2 regions of the Staphylococcus agnetis genome follow, and region 1 is predicted to be linked to the other one. Evidence: a T-box and tRNA genes for the amino acid it is inferred to sense, from the RefSeq annotation. Region 1 holds a T-box; the other holds one or more tRNA genes.
What was found. The T-box of region 1 lies ahead of serS (serine--tRNA ligase). A T-box ahead of a tRNA ligase gene usually reads a tRNA of that ligase, here a tRNA-Ser.

Region 2: it has a tRNA-Ser gene. The T-box ahead of serS (serine--tRNA ligase) is inferred to sense a tRNA for this amino acid. The anticodon was not compared.

The regions. Positions count from the first base shown of each region.
Region 1 covers NZ_CP045927.1:6,835-11,021, reverse strand. Annotated here, with positions in the region: gene gyrA (DNA gyrase subunit A) at 1-109, shown strand, start outside; gene GJE18_RS00070 (NAD(P)H-hydrate dehydratase) at 152-964, opposite strand; gene hutH (histidine ammonia-lyase) at 1,235-2,737, shown strand; T-box leader at 2,803-2,988, shown strand; gene serS (serine--tRNA ligase) at 3,043-4,187, shown strand, end outside.
Region 2 covers NZ_CP045927.1:620,920-625,106, forward strand. Annotated here, with positions in the region: gene GJE18_RS03120 (GNAT family N-acetyltransferase) at 249-698, shown strand; gene GJE18_RS03125 (YolD-like family protein) at 1,131-1,541, shown strand; tRNA gene GJE18_RS03130 (tRNA-Asn) at 1,695-1,769, shown strand; tRNA gene GJE18_RS03135 (tRNA-Ser) at 1,773-1,861, shown strand; gene GJE18_RS03140 (GNAT family N-acetyltransferase) at 2,114-2,671, shown strand; gene GJE18_RS03145 (ABC transporter ATP-binding protein) at 2,683-3,330, shown strand; gene GJE18_RS03150 (ABC transporter permease) at 3,327-4,103, shown strand; gene GJE18_RS03155 (1,4-dihydroxy-2-naphthoate polyprenyltransferase) at 4,131-4,187, opposite strand, start outside.

The sequences.
Region 1 (4,187 bases):
TGAGACGGAAGACCAACAGGATAATAACGACGAACGTGAAGACTTACGCCAAGACTTCATGGATCGTGTGAATGAAGATATCGCATCTACTGATGATGACGAAGCATAAATTAAATAAAAACAGGACTGGATGATTGCCAGCCCTGTTTTTTTATTTTTCTAATGCTTTCATTGCAAAAGGAATTTCATCTATAATTTTCGATGGTGGTACGACGTACATCGTTTCTGATAACTTTTCACCAATATAACTGTGCGTGTACGTGGCACTCGTGATTGCGTCGATTGGATTATCAAATTGACCAATAAATCCAGTAATCATACCCGCAAGCGTATCACCCATACCGCCTGTGGCCATGGCAGGATTACCGATTTGTAATTTGTATTCATCATCTTTGAAGAAAATTTCAGTACCATGTTTTTTAAGTACAACTGTTGCACCGAGTTGATTGACTGCCTCACGATTGCGTTCATACGTTTGCTCTTCAATGGGAATGCCACTTAAACGTTCCCATTCCATTTGATGCGGTGTATAAATGACATGACATGAAGGGATTTCTGGACGTAATTTACTCACGATAGTAATCGCATCGCCATCAACAATCAATTTTTGATGCGGTAAGATATTTTGAAGTAAAAATGTCATGGCATTGTTCCCTTTAAAATCAAGACCCAATCCTGGACCGATTAAAATACAGTCCGAGCATTCTATCATCTTCGTTAATTTTTTCGTGTCATTAATATCAACGACCATCGCTTCTGGACAACGAGAATGTAGTGCGGCATGATTTGTCGGGTGTGTTGCCACAGTGATAAGCCCTGCACCACTATATACACATGCCCTTGCTGCAAGCATAATGGCGCCACCTAAATTTGCATTTCCGCCAATTAACAAAATGCGTCCATAATCCCCTTTATGCGTTTCTTGTTTTCGCTTAGGAATTTTAACACTTGATAATGTTTGCATGTTTGACCTCCTTTATAACAGTTTTCATTTCCATATATTCTTTATATTTTAACGTGATGAACCTATCCATTTACTTAATTAAAATAGTTTAAATACAACAAGATATATTATACCTGTCTATATCTTTCGTCAATAGTAAATCTATGAATATTTTATCGCATTAAATGGCTACCTCAATAATACGTTACGGATATCGCTAGAACTATTGTCACTCAATTTTATGACATCTATACTTAAATGGGATGAGACATAAACAAAGGGGGAATTATTATGACATTACGTTTAACAGGCGAACAATTAACGATTCAAGACATACGAGATTTTTTAGCCCATCACGATAACGTAGAAGTAACTGAAGATGCGTTACAGCGCGTTAAACAAAGCCGAGCTACTGTAGAACGTATTATTCAAAATAAGGAAACAATCTACGGTATTACGACAGGGTTTGGGCTGTTTAGTGATGTGTTAATTGATCAACAAAAATACAATCAACTCCAAGTGAATTTAATTCGTTCTCATGCTTGTGGAGTAGGTGCGCCATTTGCGGATAACGTCTCTTTAGTCATGATGGTGTTACGATTGAACACATTACTAAAAGGACATTCAGGTGTGACTACAGACCTCGTTGAACAGCTAACGTATTTTATAAATGAACGTATTATTCCAGTGATTCCACAACAAGGTTCACTAGGTGCTTCAGGTGATTTAGCACCATTATCTCATTTAGCTTTAGCATTGATTGGCGAAGGTCGCGTGTCTTACAAAGGGGAAATTTTAGACAGCGCGGCCGTCTTAAAATCACTTCATCGTCAGCCTTTGACATTACAAGCCAAAGAAGGGCTTGCATTAATCAATGGAACGCAAGCGATGACTGCTCAAGGTGTTATTACATTTATTGAAGCGGAAAGTTTGGGATATGAAGCAGAATGGATTGCGGCACTTACACATCAAGCTTTAAACGGTATTACAGACGCATATAATGAAAACGTCCATATCGTTCGTAATTTTGAAGAACAAACGGCTGTGGCAAGACGGATGTCAGACTGGTTGGAAGGGTCAAAATTAACGACACGTCAAGGTGAAATCCGTGTTCAAGATCCATATACGTTGCGCTGTATTCCACAAATTCATGGTGCCAGTTTCCAAGTATTTAATTATGTGAGAGAGAAATTAGAATTTGAAATGAACGCAGCAAACGACAATCCACTTATATTCGATGATGGTGATGAGACGTTAGTCATTTCTGGAGGAAATTTCCATGGTCAGCCCGTTGCCTTTGCGTTAGATTTCTTAAAAATTGGTTTAAGTGAATTAGCTAATGTATCTGAACGACGTTTGGAACGTTTAGTGAACCCACAACTTAATGGAGGGCTCCCAGCCTTTTTAAGTCCAGAACCTGGTTTACAAAGCGGTGCGATGATTATGCAATATGCGGCCGCAAGTTTAGTATCAGAAAATAAAACATTAGCCCATCCAGCAAGTGTCGATTCCATTCCTTCATCAGCGAATCAAGAAGATCACGTCTCAATGGGGACAATTGCTTCACGACATGGATATCAAATTTTAGAAAATGTGCGTCGTGTATTAGCGATTGAAGCGATTATTGCATTGCAAGCAGTTGAATTAAAAGGCATTGAAGGCTTGTCTCCAAAAACGCGTGATAAATATGATCATTATCGAACACACATCCCTTCTATTACAGAAGACCGTCAATTCCATAAGGATATTGATGTCATGGCGGAAGCATTAAAAAACGTCGCATATCACGCTTAAACGTGTTCACAAAATTAGCACTTGCTTACTGAAAATGAATTTGCTATATTGAAGTTAAATTAATAAACAATTGTTTGTGGACTAAGTAATATGTATCGATTTCAGAGAGTTTGTGGTTGGTGTGAACAAATAATACGTTGCATATGAAATCTACCCACGTGATGAACAATTCGGGTCAAACCGTTAACTTTGTAGAGTGCAGATGAATATCTGTTAAATAGGGTGGCAACACGTTGAACCACGTCCCTTGTAGTCAAGGGGACGTGGTTTTTTTGTTACTCGCAATCATAGAAAGGATGATAAACATGTTAGACATTAAATTATTTAGAACGAGCCCAGAACACGTCAAAGAGAAAATTGCGTTACGCGGTGATGACACTTCAGTCGTAGATGAAATTTTAAATCTTGATACAAAACGCCGTGAGTTAATTCAAAAAACAGAAGAATTAAAATCTGAACGTAATAAAGCTTCAGAAGCGATTGCGCAAAAGAAACGTAATAAAGAAAATGCAGATGACGCGATTAAAGCACAACGTGAAGTCGGCGAAAAAATTAAAGCGATTGACACTGAATTAAAAGAAGTAGACGACGCGTTACATGATAAATTATCTCGCATCCCGAACTTGATTCACGATGATGTACCTCAAGGTGCAGATGATACAGAAAATGTTGAACAGAAAAAATGGGGTACTCCGAGAACATTTGATTTCGAACCGAAAGCACATTGGGATTTATTAGAATCATTGAAAATGGCTGATTTTGAACGCGCAGCTAAAATTGCACGTGCACGTTTTGTTTTCTTAACTGGTGAAGGTGCAAAACTAGAACGTGCTTTAATGAACTACATGTTAACGAAACATACGACACAACATGGTTATAGAGAGATGATTGCCCCACAACTCGTAAATCCAAAAGCAATGTATGGGACAGGTCAATTACCGAAATTTGAGGAAGACTTATTTAAAGTTGAAAAAGAAGGACTTTATACGATTCCAACAGCGGAAGTGCCACTCACAAACTACTATCGTGATGAAATTATCCAGCCGGGAGTCTTACCTGAGAAATTCACTGGTCAAACGGCATGTTTTAGAAGTGAAGCAGGTTCTGCTGGTCGTGATACACGTGGTCTTATTCGTCTACATCAGTTTAATAAAGTTGAAATGGTGCGCATTGAAAAACCTGAAGATTCTTGGAATGCTTTAGAAGAAATGACAAGTCATGCAGAAGCTATTTTAGAAGAATTAGGTTTACCATACCGTCGTGTCATTTTATGTACAGGTGACATCGGTTTTGGTTCAAGTAAAACATACGATTTAGAAGTATGGTTACCAAGTTATAATGATTATAAAGAAATTAGTTCTTGTTCAAACTGTGTTGATTTCCAAGCACGTCGCGCAAATATTCGTTTCAAACGTGATAAAGATGCGAAACCAGAATATGTGCATACATT
Region 2 (4,187 bases), 610 kb from region 1:
TCGTAACTTTAAAGTTTTCTTTACAACATATTTTCTAATTAATATTTTATTAAAATCCTTAGGTAATTTTTGTAAATGCTCAAATGATAGGATTGAATATGTTGACGCAAATGAAAGTGCGCAATGTAATGGTATTCCGAATGTAATTTAAAATGGATTCATATTTTGATGTATTAACACTTATACTTCTATTAAGTATGCTACTGTAGAAGTATAAGTGTATTTTTATGTTAAAGGGTGTGACCGTCATGTTTGTAGTTATGGATACAATCGAAGAAGCTCCAATGGATTTATTATTACTCGCGGATCCTTCTTATCAGAGAGTAAAGGCGTACTTAAATTCAGGTATATGTGTGGCATACAAAGAAGATGATGGTATTGTAGGAAGTTACATTTTAGTGGCGCTTGATACTGAACGTATCGAATTAGTTAACATTGCTGTTAAAGATTCAAAACAAGGTGTAGGTATTGGGAAAAAGTTACTTAATCATGCAATAGCTTTTGCAACTGAAAACCATTTTAAAGAAATGATTGTCGGTACTGGTAATTCAAGTATCAATCAAATTGCTTTTTATCAAAAAGCAGGTTTTAGATTAGTAGATGTGTTATTTGATTTCTTTAGTCAAGATAATGAAGCACCTATTTATGAAAATGGCATTTGGTGCAGAGATATGTTGCGTTTTAAAAGGCAATTATAGTGTGTTAACTCAAAATAGAAGTGGAATATATTATTATTGTAGTGTAAAATAATGTATAACACTATTAAATATTAGTCGTTTGACTAATTATAACAAAGATCGTCTTACTATTATTCTGAATATTGTCTAATCATTTTGAGATAGGTATTTTATAACCTCAATGGTTTGTGTGGTATTCAAAAGTGAGTTAAGGGATGGGGGGAGTGTCTTTTGAATAAAAAATTGAAACAGCAACTGTCATTTCTATTAACAGTAGGTGTTTTCGTGATTGCTGCGCTATTGTTTATTATGACGATTATGGGTATTTAATCCGATATTCAACGGTTTGAGCTCTTTTCTTAAGCCGTTTTTTAATTGGTCAAACGTTGAATCTTTAAAAAATCACTTCACAAACACGAACGTATGTTCTATAATGAGTGCGAGGTGATGAATATGTTGGACCGTACACTTCCCCCTAAGTATCAAACAGAAACGGATTATCGGAAAATACCACGTCAATATTTAAATGCACGCATACCGATGGGACGCGGTATTGTTAAATGGGCGCCTTTTGCGACGCTTCCAGAACAGTTCGAAAGAATTAAACAGTTTGAAGCGAATCAACTCAAAATTGACCGTCCTGACTTGAGTGAAGACCAAATCATCGAAATCAATCATATGTTGCATTTTAAAATTTCTAAAAATGAAAGTGCTAAAATCAGTTATTGGCGTTCGGGCTATATTCATACGATAGAGGGATATATTACTTCAATCAATACATTGAATAATGAACTTACAATTGCTAATAAACGCCAAACAGACCGGTTAACGATAGGTTTAAATGAACTTTATGCATTGGAATAGGGAAATAGTGCGATTACATTGTGCAAAACGTAAAGTTGGCGGAATTTCAGCTCCTATAGTGTAAATATTCCGTTAACTTTTTTAATTTTAGCTCTTGATTTCTTCAACCGAATTGATATAATAGTATCTGTGCTTACAAAAAAATAATATGAATCCACAGTAGCTCAGTGGTAGAGCTATCGGCTGTTAACCGATCGGTCGTAGGTTCGAGTCCTACCTGTGGAGCCATTAGGAAACGTACTCAAGTTGGCTGAAGAGGCGCCCCTGCTAAGGGTGTAGGTCGCGAGAGCGGCGCGAGGGTTCGAATCCCTCCGTTTCCGTTTAAAGAACATTGCAATCGCAATGTTCTTTTTTTATACATTAAACGTCGTTGTATTAGTCTGTTATAAAGGGATTTTAATAAATTTAGATACCTTTCTTATAATTGTTTTTGCAAGCTGAACGTCCCCGAAAACGTGGTGTTACTTCTTTTAATGTTCATGTTTATATTTATTTTACTCTATACCTACAGATGTGCATTTATTCCATAAAATGATATATTCCTCTAAAATAAAGTTAAAAGGGGGAATTGTATGATACGAACAGCTACCATAAATGATGCCACAGCCATTGCAGAACTAACATATATGATTTGGAAAGATATGGAACTTGAAATAGTTGAAAACTATGATAAGTCTGAAGTAATTAAAGTAATCGAAGAAAGTGTCGCTTCTGAATCATATCGAAATAGTTATCATCGTATTGATGTTTATGATGTTGAAGGGCAAGTAGCGGGTATGATCGTTACGTATGATGGAGATAAAGAGTTATATTACGAAGAAAGTTGGAGCACGATAAAGCGTGCCAAAAGTCTACCTTTATCGACTAAAACCCCTTTACCTGTTAAAGAGGCAGAAGATACGGATAGATATATTGAATCTATCGCGACATTTCCACAATACAGAGGGCGTGGTATTGCGAAAGCATTGATGATACATGTTTTTGAAAAATATAGAGGTCAAACCTTTAGCTTGAATTGTGATCGTGACAATGTACGTGCGAAAAAATTATATGAAAATATGGGTTTCAAACCACATATTGAAAAAACGTTATATGGCCATGTATATGATTATATGATATATACAGAATAAGGAGGGGTGCTATGCTTGATTTAAATAATGTAAGCTATCATGTAGATGATCAACGCATATTAAATCAAATTAATCTTAACGTTAAACAGGGCGAAGCAATTGCAGTTGTAGGGGCATCAGGCAGTGGGAAAAGTACATTATTACGTGTCATTGCTGATTTAATATCGCCAACAGAAGGAGATATTTTATTTCAAGGGCACTCATACCAGGACTATGAGCCTGAAATATTAAGACAGCGTGTTAGTTATTTACCACAACGATTAGAGCTATTTGGTGAAACGATATATGATAATCTTGCTTTTCCATCATTGGCGCGTCAAGAGACATTTGACAAGGCGCGTGCGAAGGCGTTATTAGAGGCTGTTGGACTTAAAAAGTATAAATTGAATGCGCGAGTACAGCACATGTCAGGTGGGGAACAACAACGTGTGACTATCGCGCGACAATTAATGTATCGACCGGAGTTGTTATTATTAGATGAAGCGACCAGCGCATTAGATGATAAGAACAGTCAATCCATTGAAAAATTAATTTTTGAAATGGTTGAAGCAGGTACAGCAGTGTTATGGATTACTCATAATACGGCGCAAAGTCATCGCCATTTTCAGCGTATTATTACAATACATAACGGTGAACTTGTGAAGGAGGAGGCGATATGACCACAACATCTTTGCTTTTAACTTCACTATTATTGTTGATTCCGATTATTATTTCTTATAAAGAAAAACTACGTATCGCAAAAGATTTAATTATCGCAGCTGTAAGAGCAGTCATTCAATTAGTTTTGATTGGTTATTTGCTTGAATTTGTATTTAAAGTAGAAGATACATGGATTGTACTAGCACTTATTCTTGTGATTATGATTAATGCAGCAGCAAACACTAAAAAGCGTGCATCTACCATTATGCATCATGTCTTTTGGGTTTCATTTGTAGCGATTATGACTGGAGCCGTTTTATCTTTAGGTGGGGTTTTACTGACAGGTGCGATAGATTTTACACCTAACGAAATCATACCTGTCGCAGGGATGGTAGGCAGTAATGGGATGATTGCGATAAATTTAAGTTACCAAAATCTTAACCGTATTTTTACTAAAGAAACGGAATCAATTGAAGCTAAGTTATCATTAGGTGCAGCGCCCTCACTTGCGGCTAAAGAAGCGATACGCGAAAGTATTAAAGTGGCCATTGTGCCAACGATTGACTCGGTAAAAACGTATGGGCTGGTGTCCATACCAGGGATGATGACAGGATTAATTATTGCAGGTGTTCCGCCATTACAAGCGATTAAATTTCAACTTATGGTTGTATTTATTCATACGACGGCAACGATTATTTCAGCACTCGTAGCCACATATTTGAGCTATCGTCAATTTTTCAATTATCGTCATCAACTCATACAAATTAAAAAAGACAAAACAGAACCCACTTAACAGCATAAGCGTTAAGTGGGTTTTCATTTAAATATTGCCTAATAGAGCGCTAATATAAATGCCTAATGCGTAAAGTAAGCCGAA